4 regions of the Brevibacillus sp. HD3.3A genome follow, and region 1 is predicted to be linked to each of the others. Evidence: predicted binding sites of a transcription regulator. Region 1 holds the regulator's gene; each other region holds the start of a gene.
What was found. Region 1 encodes LexA, which represses DNA repair genes until DNA is damaged. Its sites were predicted from a motif close to CGAACATATGTTCG; they were not measured.
Positions count from the first base shown of each region.

Region 2: the regulator LexA is predicted to act here: its motif matches at 2,331-2,344, upstream of HP435_RS02370 (carbohydrate kinase).
Region 3: the regulator LexA is predicted to act here: its motif matches at 1,856-1,869, upstream of uvrB (excinuclease ABC subunit UvrB).
Region 4: the regulator LexA is predicted to act here: its motif matches at 1,432-1,445, upstream of ruvC (crossover junction endodeoxyribonuclease RuvC).

Region 1 is NZ_CP085874.1:3,540,396-3,543,991, forward strand. It holds gene HP435_RS16150 (DUF896 domain-containing protein) at 1-93, opposite strand, end outside; gene HP435_RS16155 (cell division suppressor protein YneA) at 186-521, opposite strand; gene lexA (transcriptional repressor LexA) at 834-1,457, shown strand; gene HP435_RS16165 (DUF456 domain-containing protein) at 1,504-1,989, opposite strand; gene HP435_RS16170 (DUF4269 domain-containing protein) at 2,116-2,685, shown strand; gene HP435_RS16175 (CD3324 family protein) at 2,970-3,284, shown strand; gene HP435_RS16180 (FusB/FusC family EF-G-binding protein) at 3,455-3,596, shown strand, end outside.
Region 2 is NZ_CP085874.1:427,622-431,217, reverse strand. It holds gene HP435_RS02375 (pseudouridine-5'-phosphate glycosidase) at 148-1,074, opposite strand; gene HP435_RS02370 (carbohydrate kinase) at 1,078-2,178, opposite strand; gene HP435_RS02365 (MarR family winged helix-turn-helix transcriptional regulator) at 2,360-2,794, shown strand; gene HP435_RS02360 (FMN-dependent NADH-azoreductase) at 2,920-3,546, shown strand.
Region 3 is NZ_CP085874.1:5,514,160-5,517,755, forward strand. It holds gene uvrB (excinuclease ABC subunit UvrB) at 1-1,778, opposite strand, end outside; gene HP435_RS25825 (flagellar hook assembly protein FlgD) at 1,957-2,889, shown strand; gene HP435_RS25830 (hypothetical protein) at 2,953-3,596, opposite strand, start outside.
Region 4 is NZ_CP085874.1:2,005,198-2,008,793, forward strand. It holds gene HP435_RS09810 (hypothetical protein) at 1-1,055, opposite strand, end outside; gene HP435_RS09815 (hypothetical protein) at 1,190-1,381, shown strand; gene ruvC (crossover junction endodeoxyribonuclease RuvC) at 1,506-2,006, shown strand; gene ruvA (Holliday junction branch migration protein RuvA) at 2,003-2,620, shown strand; gene ruvB (Holliday junction branch migration DNA helicase RuvB) at 2,625-3,596, shown strand, end outside.

The DNA.
Region 1 (3,596 bases):
TTGCTGCTCTTGCTTTTCCTCATCGGTCAAACCAACCTCGCGCGATTTTTTGACCAGTTCGTTGATTCGTTTGATTTCCGCGTCAGATACCACGTACGGTTCCTCCCACCCAGTAGTAATGCCGTTTAATTATATCACATCAGGGCGAACTCGCAAGATGGAGACGAACCGGCAAGTGCTTTCTATCATTTCGGATCGGGAATGAGCAAGGTCTGTCCCGGATAAATCAGATTGCTCTGCAGATCGTTCGCCTCTTTAATATCCTGGATCAGATCGCGTACATCGACCGTCTCCGTTTGATGGCGGACTGCAATGGTCCACAAGCTGTCACCGTCGCGAACCGTCACTTCTGTTCCTTTTAGCGGCTCAGCGTGCGAAGAAGCAAACACCAGTTCGGTCAACAAGTAAAAAAAGAGAGAAAACGTAATCAGGAACAACAGGGCTTGGCCTCTGGTAATACCAAAACGGACGCGACGGGACGATTCTTTTTCAAAACGGTTAGGAATAGACATGACATTCATGGGATAACCTCCTACAAACATACGTTCTATAAGTTCGTACCCCAATCATAAATGAGAACATATGTTCATGTCAATACGAAAACCTGCCCCTTTGCAAAATTCACGCAGGTGACGGCAAGATGGCCAATTCCCCTTTTGGTATGGGACAATCCGCGAACAGCCATGCTTCTGGCTCGCACCAACCATTCGACAAGAAACGTTCTTTCGGGCAAAAATTCCTGTTCGCCTTTTTATCGAACTTATGTTTGTCGAACGCAAGCTCCCATGGTATAATATAGGAAAATATGTTCGAGAAATCAGGGGTGTCTTTTTATGTCAAAATTATCTAGCAGACAACAAGCCATCATCGAATTCATTCGGAAGGAAGTTCGCGACAAAGGTTATCCTCCATCTGTGCGCGAAATCGGCGAAGCTGTCGGACTGGCTTCCAGCTCTACCGTACACGGCCACTTGGCCCGCCTGGAAAAGAAAGGCCTGATTCGCCGCGACCCGACCAAACCGCGCGCGATCGAGCTGTTGTCTGAAGAAGATCGCTTCCAGGACAACTTCGAAGACTCCGTTGTCCGCGTTCCTGTCATTGGGAAAGTAACCGCCGGACAACCGATCACGGCGATTGAGGACGTAGAGGAATACTTCCCGCTTCCAGAAAATATCGTGACTTCAGACAAGGTGTACATGCTGCGCGTGTCCGGAAACAGTATGATCGACGCCGGAATCCTCGACGGAGACTACGTCATCGTGCGCCAGCAGCATGTAGCAAACAACGGAGATATCGTTGTCGCCATGACCGAAGAAGACGAAGCAACCGTCAAGCGCTTTTTCAAAGAAAAAAACCACTTCCGTCTCCAGCCTGAGAACGCCACGATGGAACCGATCATTTTGGACGCCGTTTCCATTCTCGGCAAAGTCATCGGCGTCTACCGCCTCATTCACTAATTTCGCGACATACAAAAAGGACAGCCATCGCTGTCCTTTTTTCTCTCTATCTGGCGAGGAAAAACCAGATAATCATGGTCACCTGCAACACTACTTTGACTACTGCGCTTCCCAAAAAGCCGATCAGGGAGCCAAAGCCCGCTTTGACCGCCCGCTCGAAAGGCTGGTTCTGCACCAACAGCTCTACCAGCACGACGAAGACAAACGGCAAAACGATCATCCCGAATGGCGGAAACACGAAAATCCCGAGAAAAATCCCTGCGGCCGCCGCCACCGATGACCATTTGGAGCCGCCGTATTTTTTCACGAAATACATGTTGGTCAACAAGTCAGCGCCGTACAGCAATATACTGAATACCACCATTCCCCACCAGAAGGACGCTGGCAACCCCGCTCCCGGATCTGCTATGAAAAAGTGGTAGAGCAAAAAGCCTGCCCACAGCAAAATCGTATCGGGTAACACAGGCAAAAATATACCTGCAATACTGAGCGCGAATAGCACCAAAACAACGATCCAGAGTAAAATATCCATCTGCATGCACTCCCCTCACATAGGTAATACGAGCAAAAGCGATTTTTGTTGCACACTTGTTTTCGCGAATCTATCATACTTGTTGCGACAAACATCTGCAAATACCGAAGGAAACAGGAGTTTTCTATGACGAGAAACTGGCGTGATCTCACCTATTTGCAAAACGGTACAGCAAAACAGCAAACAGCCGCACGAGCCATCGAACAAAGCGCGGTCTTGCAACGCCTGCAAGCTTTTGATCCGGTGCTCGCCGGAACGATTCCGCTCGACATCGATCTTGGCGACAGTGATTTGGACATCGTCTGCGAATGCTACGATCTTGAGCTGTTCGCCGAGATCGCCCGCAGCTTTTACGCAGACTGCGAAGGATACCAGGAAGCCCGCATGCCGGTACAAGCTGTGCCCACATGTCTTGTCTCCTTTTTTGCCCACGGCTTCTGGTTCGAGCTTTTTGCCCAACCGCGCCCCGTCGAACAACAAAACGCGTATCGGCACATGATCATCGAACATCGCTTGCTGCAACTGGCAGGACCGAAAGCGCGGCAGCACATCCGCCAGCTCAAACAAAACGGCTTGAAGACAGAGCCAGCTTTTGCCTCCTACTTTCACATCCCGGGAGCTGACCCGTACCAAGCGTTGCTTGCGCTGGAGCCATGGACAGATGATCAGTTGCTTGACCTGATCGTCGGCCGATAAGCCGCAAAGATCGTGTTTTTTGAGTAACTTGGCAAAGCGCTCGCAAACATCTGCGCATGAAAATCGCTGCAAGATGATCTATAATGGAAGGAACTGCGCAGAGTTTGCGTACTGCACAGGAAGGTATGAATCGTGATCGAGGGGGTGTATGGTTGGTGAATGGATTCAGTTTGCCAGATACTGCAGCGTCTCATGCAAAGCCTGGAAATAAAAAGGCGATACTTTGCATGAGGTGGACAGTCGTTTAGACAATACATCGCCTACCGTTATGTATCTCATTTTTTATTTTCCGGCTTTGCCCCTTATTTGAATGCCAAAATAAGGAGCGAGCGAAAATGAAATATGCGAATGCAGCCAATATGCTGCCAGAAAGCCTGATTGCAGAAATCCAGAAGTATGTGCAAGGGGAAACCATCTATATCCCGAAGTTAAAAACCACACATTATAAATGGGGAACCCGCTCTGGCGGAAGAAAACAGCTGGATGAAAGGAACAACCTGATCCGCAACGCTTTTCGCGAAGGCGTGTCCATTCCACAGCTGGCCGAACAGTACTTTCTCTCGATCGAAACGATCAAAAAAATCGTATATGTCAAATAGACTCAGGCACTGATCTGTCCCCAAGACGATCAGTGCTTCTTCTATGCCGAGTTTTGTTTAGAATCGTTCTTTCCCTATCAAGCGCAGCCGTTTGCTTTTAAAGTAAAAGAGACAAAACTGCTGCGTTCTTCCACCAGCGCAGCGGACACATACAGGAGGTACACGATCACATGCAACCGTTTATTTTTCCCCACCACTACAACTTTATCAAATGGCAGGTGCAAAACTTGTTGAATGCGTATACGGGCAGCACGGATTTGAACGTCATCCGGGCACGAAAAGACATTGCGCAGGAAGCGGTTTTTCAGCTGT
Region 2 (3,596 bases), 3.0 Mb from region 1:
TCATTTCTTATCACACTCTCAATATACAATACCCCCACAGGGTATATCAAGTGATTTTTTTTAAATTTTTCTCCTCTGCTTCTTTGGCTTTTCTCGACGCACAAAAAAAGCCCCCGATTTTCATCATCGGGAGCCTGGAATGACTGCTTATTTTCCTGCGTTCACTTCTTTTTGGTAGGCAGCAGCTACTTTTGCCGCTACTTCCGCATTGTGTCTTACGAGAGCGATATTCGTTTGCAAGCTTTTGCCTGCTGTCAGTTGTTTCACTTTGTCGAGCAGGAACGGTGTTACTTTTTTGCCTGCGATGTTGTTTTCCTTCGCTTCTTTGAGCGCCTGCAAAATTACGCCTTCGATTTGCTTGTGGTCAAGCGCGTCTGCTTCCGGTACCGGGTTGGCGATGATCAAGCCGCCAGTCAGACCGAGCTTCCATTTGGTGTTCATCAAAGTGCCGACTTCTTCTGGCGTATCCAGACGGAAGTCTACGCCAAATCCGCTTTCGCGAGCGAAGAAGGACGGGAACTCGGCAGTGCGGTAGCCGACCACCGGCACGCCTTGCGTCTCCAAGTATTCCAGCGTGCGTCCGATATCCAGGATCGATTTTGCGCCAGCGCATACAACCGCAACGCTTGTTTGCGCCAGCTCAGTCAAGTCAGCAGATACGTCCCACGTAATTTCGCCATCGCGGTGTACCCCGCCGATACCGCCAGTCGCAAACATGCGGATGCCAGCCAGATCGGCTGCGATCATGGTTGCCGCTACTGTCGTCGCACCGATTTTGCCGCTTGCGAGGATGTAAGGGAAGTCGCGGCGGCTCACTTTTTCCACCGATTTGTTGGTCGCGAACTCTTCCAGCTCGCTCTCGGTCAAACCGATTTTGATTTTGCCGTCCATGATTCCGATTGTCGCTGGCACTGCGCCATTGTCGCGGATGATTTGCTCTACTTCTTTTGCCATTTCGATGTTTTGCGGGTATGGCATCCCGTGGGAGATAATCGTAGTCTCCAGGGCAACTACTGGCAAGTTGTTCTCCAGCGCGTGGCGTACTTCCTCAGTAAAGGTCAGGTATTGTTTCATCTTTTATCGCTCCTTTTCGTATTGTCCAACGGTCAATTGCAGTTGTTCCGCTTTGAGCAAGGGAGAAACGGACTGCTCTGTCTGCAAAGTCAGAGCAGATGCTGCCAAACCGAGACGGCAAGCAGCCTGGAACGACTCCCCGTTCACGATGCCGTACAACAGGCCGGACGCAAACGCATCGCCTGCCCCTGTTACATCAACTACCTCAGTCGGATACGGCGCCATCTGCTCCGATACGTCCTCCGACTGATAAAAAATTCCTGCTTCGCCCATGGTGACGATGACGTGCTTGACGCCTCTCTCCCTGATTTTCTTGCACGCTTCGGCGCAATCCTCGATAGAGTTGATCGTCATGCCGGAAAGCAGCTCCGCTTCCTCCCGATTGGGCAGGATCGCTTCGACTCCGTCCAATTGCTGTGGGAGCTTTTTCGCTTTTGCAGAAGAGACCGGGTCAACAAAGAGTCGGATGTTTTCCTCCCGGCAACGGCTAATGATGTAGGCCAAGCAATCCTCCGGTATGTTCGTATCGATAAAAATCGCGTGGGCTGCTGCAATGTGCGACCATTTCTCGGCAAACATCTCCGGTGTGAGCGCGTCGTAAATATCCATGTTCGCCAAAGAAACGACCATTTCCCCATCGATATCGAGCAATGCGGTATACGTGCCTGTGCGCTGCGTAGGCAAGCGCCACACCTGGCTGATATCTACTCCGTGCTTTTTCGTCTCCTGCACGATCCACTCGCCTTCCTTATCTTCACCGATGCTGGTGAACAAGGATGTATTGCATCCCAGTCGTCCAAGATTCTCCGCGATATTGCGGGCAACCCCGCCACACGATTCCATGATCGTAACCGGATTGGAGGAATGCAGACGCACGGCTTGCTTTCCACGCGCTTTTCGGTCGAGGTTCGCTCCACCGATGCAAGCGATCATGCCTTCGTCCCGCAATACGTACGCTCTGCCTTTAATCTCGCCGCGCTTGGTCAACTGAGCGATATACCCCGCTACAGCCGACCGCGAAATCCCGATCAAGTCAGCCAGCTCTTGCTGGGAAATGAACGGATTTTGCCGGATGTGATGAAGGATCAACATATCTTTCTCCACGGTCATCCTCCTTTCTTCTGATTAGCATTCACAGCTTCGTTTACAAACAAAAGTCTATCACAAAAACATTTGTTTTGCAAAGGATGATTTTATCCCCCTCTATTTGACAAACGGATGCGACTTCATGTAAAGTTATCTTAAATTCAAGATATCGAAAATTCGTTGGAAAGGAGGGTTTTTCATGGATCGCAATGATTCCCTCGATCTTTTTGTCGTATTATCGAGATCATATAACTGGGTCACTGCCCACTCCAATCGGCACATCCGCCTGCACGGACTGAATCCTACCGAGTTTGGCGTCCTGGAAGTTCTCTATCATAAGGGCCCGCAGCCATTGCAGCAAATTGGCGAAAAGATCCTGATCTCCAGTGGAAATATCACCTACGTTGTGGACAAGCTAGAAAAGAAGCAACTGTTGATTCGCAAACCCTGTTCGGCCGACCGCCGGGTCATTTACGCCGAGCTGACGGAAAAAGGCCATGCGTTTCTGGCAGACATTTTTCCTTCTCATCAAGAGGCGATTGAAAAAGCGGTCGCGGGACTTACCCCCGAAGAACAACAGCAAGCGATTGCTTTGTTAAAAAAGTTGGGACGTGCTGCTCAGGAGAATTATTAGACTGGGCAGCACCCACCGAGGGTAAAAAAGGTGTTGACAAAACCTTCAACACGTAATAATCTTAAAATCAAGATTTACACATTAAAAGTTATCTGCTTACAAAAAGAAAGGGGAATATTTTTCTCATGAGCAAAGTACTTTTCATTAAAGCAAATGATCGCCCAGTTGAGCAGGCAGTAAGCGTAAAGCTGTACGAGGCTTTCGTAAAATCTTATAAAGAAACGCATCCAAACGACGAGATCGCCGAGCTGGACCTGTTCGCAGAAAACCTTCCTTACTACGGAAACGACCTGCTCACTGCCATGTTCAAAGCTGGACGCGGCATGGAGCTGACTGCTGAAGAACAAAAAGGCGCTGAACTGGTGAGCAAATATTTGAACCAATTCACTGATGCAGAAAAAGTAGTTATCGCATTCCCTATGTGGAATTTCACCGTTCCTGCTGTTCTGCACACCTACGTTGATTACCTGTCGCAAGCAGGCAAAACGTTCAAATATACAGCGGAAGGCCCTGTTGGACTGATGGGCGACAAAAAAGTAGCTCTCCTGAGCGCACGCGGCGGCGTATACTCCGAAGGCCCAATGGCTGAAATCGAGCTGGCTAACCGCTACGTTCGCACGGTGCTTGGCTTCTGGGGCATCAGCAATGTGACAGAAGTGATCGTAGAAGGTCACAACCAATTCCCGGACAAAGCAGAAGCAATCGTAGCAGCAGGCATCGAAAAAGCAGCAAAACTGGCGGAATCCTTCTAAGGCCCGCCAGCCTTTCTTGTCCTAATATCTCAAATTTGAAATACTATAAT
Region 3 (3,596 bases), 2.0 Mb from region 1:
TCGCGCACGGCCTTTTTCACCGTTTGCGGCGTAATTCCGTGCTTCTCGTTGTAAGCGATCTGAATAGCTCGCCTGCGTTCTGTCTCGCGAATCGCGGAGTTCATCGAATCTGTCATTTTGTCGGCGTACATGATGACACGCCCCTCAGCGTTACGGGCTGCCCGGCCGATCGTCTGAATCAGCGAACGCTCGTTGCGCAGAAAACCTTCTTTATCGGCATCCAAAATCGCCACAAGCGATACTTCAGGCAAGTCCAAGCCTTCCCGCAGCAGGTTGATCCCGATCAGCACGTCAAATTCGCCCAAACGCAAGGAGCGCAAAATTTGCATCCGTTCGATCGTCTTGATGTCGGAGTGCAGATAGCGTACCTTGATCCCGATTTCCTTGAGGTAGTCCGTCAAGTCCTCGGACATTTTTTTCGTCAGAGTCGTGACCAGTACGCGCTCGTTTTTGGCAATCGTCGCCTGGATTTCCCCGATGAGATCGTCAATCTGTCCTTTGATCGGGCGAACCGAGATCGTCGGATCGATCAGCCCTGTTGGACGGATGACTTGCTGCACCACTTCCGGGCAATGCTCCAGCTCGTACGGGCCGGGTGTTGCAGAAATGTAGATAGCCTGGTTGACCTTTTCCTCAAACTCCTGGAATTGCAGCGGCCGGTTGTCCTTCGCAGACGGCAGGCGGAATCCGTGCTCAACCAGGACGTTTTTGCGCGCCTGGTCGCCGTTGTACATCCCCCGCACTTGCGGCAAAGTCATGTGCGACTCGTCGATCAGCAAAAGGTAGTCCTCCGGAAAGTAGTCCATCAAAGTGTACGGAGCGTGCCCTGCTGGCAGCCCTGTCAAATGTCGCGAGTAGTTTTCAATCCCGGAGCAAAAGCCCATCTCCAACATCATTTCGACATCGTAGCGCGTGCGCTGTTCCAGTCGCTGCGCTTCCAGCAGCTTTCCCGCCGCTTTAAGCTCGGCCAATCGCTCTTCCAGCTCCACTTCGATGCTTTGAACGGCCAGCTTCATTTTTTCTTCGCGGGTGACATAGTGAGAAGCAGGGAAAATGGCTACGTGGTCGCGCTGTCCCAAAATCTCTCCGGTCAACACATCGATAGAGGTAATCCGCTCAATTTCGTCCCCGAAAAACTCCACACGAATAGCCTGTTCGCTCTGCGACGCGGGAAAAATCTCCACGACGTCTCCACGAACCCGGAAGGTCCCGCGTGTGAAGTTGATATCATTGCGCGTGTACTGAATGTCGACCAGGCGATGCAAAATCTCGTCTCGGCCTTTTTCCATCCCCACTCGCAGCGACAGCAACAGTTCCTTGTACTCTTCAGGCGAACCCAAACCGTAAATACAAGAGACAGAAGCGACAATGATGACGTCCCTCCGCTCAAACAACGCACTGGTCGCCGAGTGACGCAGCTTGTCGATCTCGTCGTTGATGCTGGAGTCTTTTTCAATAAATGTATCCGATTGGGGAATGTATGCTTCTGGCTGATAGTAGTCGTAGTAGCTGACGAAGTATTCCACCGCGTTATTCGGGAAAAACTCCTTGAACTCTGCGCAAAGCTGGGCAGCCAGTGTCTTGTTGTGCGCCATCACCAGCGTCGGCTTGTTCACCTGGGCAATTACTTGGGCAGCCGTAAACGTCTTTCCCGTACCTGTTGCACCGAGCAGTGTCTGGTGCCGCTTGCCTGCCTGGATGCCTGCCACCAGTTCGGCGATAGCGGTCGGCTGGTCACCGGACGGTTGATACTCCGATACCAATTCAAAACGCTCCATTCCCTCGTTCATCTCCTCGTTGCAAGACTGTTCTATTTCCATTATAACACAATTTAAGCTCTGATAAGCCAGAAATTCGAACAAATGTTTGTCTTCATCCTTCGACAGATTATACCGATAATAAGTAGTAGTGCACAAGTATGTACGGTTAGACTCGCCACCTTCAGGGAGGATCGACATGTCAGATATCGGAACCACCGTTAAAAATAATCCTTATATACAGCCACACATGAGCTACCAGGGCAAAAAAGAGTTCTCGGCAGAGCTGGATAACAATGCGTTCATGAAACTTTTGCTGGAACAGTTGAAGCATCAGGACCCTACATCCCCGATGGATAACTCGCAGTTCATTCAGCAAACGAGCATGATGACCATGGTGGAGCAAATGAAAAAGATGTCCACCTTGATGGAGCAATCCAACAACAGCATGCTGACGCTGGAAAAATACGAAGCGCTGACCGGTCGCACCGCAACCTACTCCCTCACGACCAAAGACGAAGTGACGGGTGAAACTGCGACTCAAACAAAAGAAGGCGTGCTGGAAGCCGTCTACATGGACAAGGGCAAAATATACTTCCGCATTACTGGAGAGACTAACCCGATTCCGCTTGCAGACATCAAAGGACTGGAGTCGCAAGGCATGACGGGGAATGCGCTGGACAGCAGTCTCAAGTTCATGAATATGATCGGCAAAGACGTTTCGTACAAAACGACCAAAGAAATAGACAAAGACGGAAACCCGGCTACTACGGACGACATCACAAAAGTCGACGAAATCGCCAACGCCGTCATCACCGGGTTCACAACAAAAGACGGAATCACTCAGTTCTCGCTGAACAACGGTCAGACGGTCAAGCTCGATCAGGTCGTCGGCATGAGCGTGAAGCCGGAAAACAATGCCATGAGCAACTCGTTGCAATATGCGCAAATGATCGGTTTCAACGTCACTTACACAGAAAGCCAAACCAACACGGACGGTTCAAGCTCAAACAACAGCCTGAATGGCGTCATCAAGGCTGTCAGCATGAAAAACGGCATCGTAGAGTTCGTCTTGGCTGATGACAAAAAAATTGCGCTGAATCAAATCACCGGATTTGAAGCGAGCGCCTAGTCTAGTTACACACAAAAGCCGCCTCTTCTGTAACGCAGAAAGAAGGCGGCTTCTTATTTTTGCTTATTCTTTGATAATGGTCTGCCCCGTCAAAGCATCAACATACACCGTCGTGTCAATCTTGGCATTTGCTCCGCAGAAGCAGTGCGAGCGAGTTTGCCGGAAAGACAGGTCGTAGCCCAGTTTAAAGGTAATCGCATTCGTCTGCGCATCCCGCTGGTGAATGTAGTTCAGTTCAAGCGGCAATACGCCGAGCAACCGATCCATGGCAGCCTGCTCCTTGATCGCCTTGGAGCTTGCAGGGTACACCACGTTTTCCGGACGGTTTATGCTGACTTCTTCGATTTTGCCCGTCCATGAATTTACTTTGACCGTATACATGCCAGCTTCTTCACTCTGTCCGATTCGGTAGACCGGGACATTTCCCAGCAGTGGATCAAGAGCCAGCGAGGTGTACTTCTCGTCGCCGATATCCGTCACTCGCAGCTGGTTGCTGCCGGAAAGAACAAGCCGCTTCAACAGCATTTCCACTGTTTTGCGATCGCGGTTTTTGTCGGTTTTGGCAGCAGCCCCTGGTTCATTCGCCTGTCTGTAAATAAACTGCTGCATCTGTCCCGTCTTGGCATCTGTTACGAGCATGATGTGCTGCCCCTCAGCCTTACTGACGCCCTCTGGGAACTGGCCGATTTGGTATTTCTTGTCCTGGT
Region 4 (3,596 bases), 1.5 Mb from region 1:
GGAACCGGGCGATGGAGGACAAACGTCCACTTTTCCTTGCGCTCGTCGTTGTTCCGCGTGAAGTAGGTCAGGTGAACGGGCACTTCCAGCAGCAAGGGACCTTTTTCATCGGAAGGGATGACCATCTCGGTTTTGCGAATCGATGCTACTTGCGCCAGGCGATCTGGCAGCGGAAAGCCGTCTGTCGTCATCCGCAGCGAATGAATGTCCTGTTCGTGCAGGGCGGTCAAAAAATAGCCGACCAGCTCTTCGGCAGATGCCCCGATCAAGTTCGCGGCCAGAGAGCCGGAAGCTTTTTGGATCATCAGGCTGTGGCTCGGGTCAGGCTCCTTGCGTTTGTGGGTAGAGCTGCCAAAAAAGTGGATGCAAAAGTGTCCGGGAAAGTCGTTTCCGGCGATAGCCCCCGCACCGTGAGGCATGCCGTGCATCGAGGCGGCGAAATAAACGCCGTTGACCTCCACGAGAATCGCCCTGCGCTTCCAGCTCCATTTGCCCTGATAAATTTTTTTCATCGTTTGGGTATCCGTACGTGTCAATGGCTGCACATCGGCATGGCGACTGCCCGCCCGGCGCTGGACGTGAAACCGTTCCCCTGTTTCCAGGTCGATGACGGTTGCGTATTCCATGCGGCCGAAAGTCTGCTTGACTTGTTCCCACGGAGTTGCTTTGGCGTAGTGCACACTTTCCACTTTTGCTACCAGATCTTCGATTTTTTGTTTCAAGTTTGCGCCCAGCATGTATTGCAGCGGGCGTTCCTTTTCAAACAAATTCCCGTCGTGATCGTACAAGAAATAGCGATTGTGCACGACAAGAGTCGCGCGGACCCAGTATGGATTCACATAGGCCGCGACTGTCTTTGCACGCAGCAGCTGCTTCACAAACGAGTGCTGGGCGCGAAACGTCAACGTGGAGTGAAAGGAAGAAGCGGGTGAGACCGAGACAGATACGGTGATTTCTTCTTTGCTTTTGGCATGGGCAGATTGGGCGGATGGCTCCGGGATCAACAGCGTCAGGAGAAGACAGATGAATACGAAAGCAAATCGTAAGTGTCGCACCGGATGAAAGCACCTCCACCAGTTATGTTGTCTTGACAAAAGCAGGGCAATGAGGTGTAAATCTTGGCATCATAAGCGTCGTGGTCGCACGCCATACTGTAGGCATACGGTGATCGAAGGAGGAGTCTTTTCATATGTCTACCATGCCAAGAGGTAGCTACAAAGACCAGTTCCATCAGCGTTTGTACGTTCAGTTGAATCAGGGACACAACAAGCTCAATTACCAGCAGATCAACAAAATCCAGGAGCAAATGCAGAGCGGTGTGGATGAATATGCCCACATGCAGCATGATGTGTCAGATACACTCGGGATGAACAAACACTAAAGCGACGCCGTATGGCCCGTTCCTCGCAAGCAGGAGCGGGCTTTTGCATGGAAATACACGTTCGCTTTTCGGGCGCTTTGTGATACAGTAGAGAGTAGAAACTTAAGCCTACGGAGAGTGGACTATGCGCATTTTAGGAATCGACCCTGGCATTGCGATCGTTGGGTTTGGGGTTCTGGATAAGCAGGGTAGCCAATTGCGTCCCGTCCAGTATGGAAGCATTCAGACAGAGGCAGGCTTGCCTGTTCCGCTTCGCCTGAAACAAATTTTTGAAGCGATGCAAAGCTTGCTGGAAACGTATCGACCAGATGAAATGTCAGTAGAAAAGCTGTTTTTCAATAAAAACGTGACAACCGCCTTCACCGTCGGGCAAGCGCGCGGCGTCATCCTGCTCGCGGCAGAGCTTGCCGGGGTGCCCGTGTACGAATACACGCCGATGCAAGTCAAGCAGGCGGTGACCGGGTACGGTGGGGCAGAGAAGAAGCAAATCCAGGAAATGACCAAGCTGCTCTTGCGTCTGAAAGAAGTGCCAAAGCCGGATGACGTGGCGGATGCGTTGGGGATTGCGATTACGCACGCACAGTTTAAGGCGTTTATCTCCATCTCGGAAGGAGTTCAAAAATGATTGATTTTGTGGAAGGGACACTTTGTTACCTGGATTCAGAATACATAGTCGTAGAGACTGGAGGGATCGGGTATCGCCTGTTCTGTCCCAATCCGTACCAGTTCGTTCGCTACGAGGGCAGCAAGACGAAGCTGTATACGCACCATCATGTCCGCGAAGACGCGATATTGCTCTACGGCTTTGCGACCCGCGACGAACGCGATTTGTTCCGCAAGCTGCTCGACGTGAGCGGCATCGGGCCAAAAGGCGGCCTGGCGATTCTCGCGGCTGCTACACCTGAGCAGCTCGTGATGGCCGTGCAACAAGAAAATGTGACATACTTGACCAAGTTCCCCGGGATCGGCAAAAAGACGGCACAGCGCATTATTCTCGATCTCAAGGACAAGTTGGTCGGCTATACGCCATCGGCGATTTTGACTGTCGCAGCCGGCGATCTGACGGCAGGCGAGCAGGCGGTATCCGCGTTGAACGAAGCGCTCGACGCCTTGACGGCGCTCGGCTATTCGGATGGCGAGCTGCAAAAAATCAGAAACGCGCTGTCGGAGAAATCCAAAGAGGGCGAGAGTGTAGAAAAGCTCATCAAGCAAGGGCTTGCCCTGCTCATGAGGGGGTAGGATTTTGGATCAGCGAATTATTACGACGCACATGAACTGGGAAGAGGATGCTGCGGAACTGAGCCTCCGTCCCCGTTATTTGAATGAGTACATCGGACAGCAGCATGTGAAGGAAAACTTGAAAATTTTCATCGAAGCGGCGAAAATGCGCAAAGAGTCGCTGGACCACGTCTTGCTGTACGGGCCGCCCGGATTGGGAAAAACGACGCTTTCGCAAATTATCGCCAACGAGCTTGGCGTCAACATCCGCACGACATCCGGGCCAGCCATCGAGCGCCCTGGTGATCTGGCGGCGATTTTGACCAACTTGCAAGAGGGCGACGTGCTGTTTATCGACGAGATACACCGACTGAACCGGAGCGTCGAGGAAGTGCTGTACCCGGCCATGGAGGACTTTGCGCTCGACATCATCATCGGAAAAGGGCCAAGTGCGCGCAGTGTTCGCCTCGACTTGCCGCCGTTTACGCTGGTGGGAGCGACGACGAGAGCAGGGATGCTCTCCGCTCCGCTCCGCGATCGATTCGGCGTGGTCAACCGGCTGGAGTTTTATACGGTTCCCGAGCTGACGTTTATCGTGTCGCGGGCCGCAGACATTTTGCAAGTCATCATTCGCGAGGGCGGGGCAGAGGAGATTGCCAGACGCTCGCGTGGCACCCCGCGCGTGGCTAATCGTCTGTTGAAGCGCGTGCGCGATTTTGCTCAGGTCAAGGGCGAGGGCGTCATCACGACAGAGATTGCGCAAGAAGCGCTGGAGCGGCTGCAAGTAGATGCATGCGGACTGGATCATATCGACCACAAGCTGTTGCTTGCGATTATCGAGCGCTTTGACGGCGGTCCGGTCGGACTGGATACGATTGCCGCCACCATCGGGGAAGAGGCGCAAACGGTAGAAGACGTTTGCGAACCGTATTTGATGCAGATCGGCTTTATGCAGCGGACGCCGCGGGGCCGTGTGCTCACCCCGAGTGCGTACCAG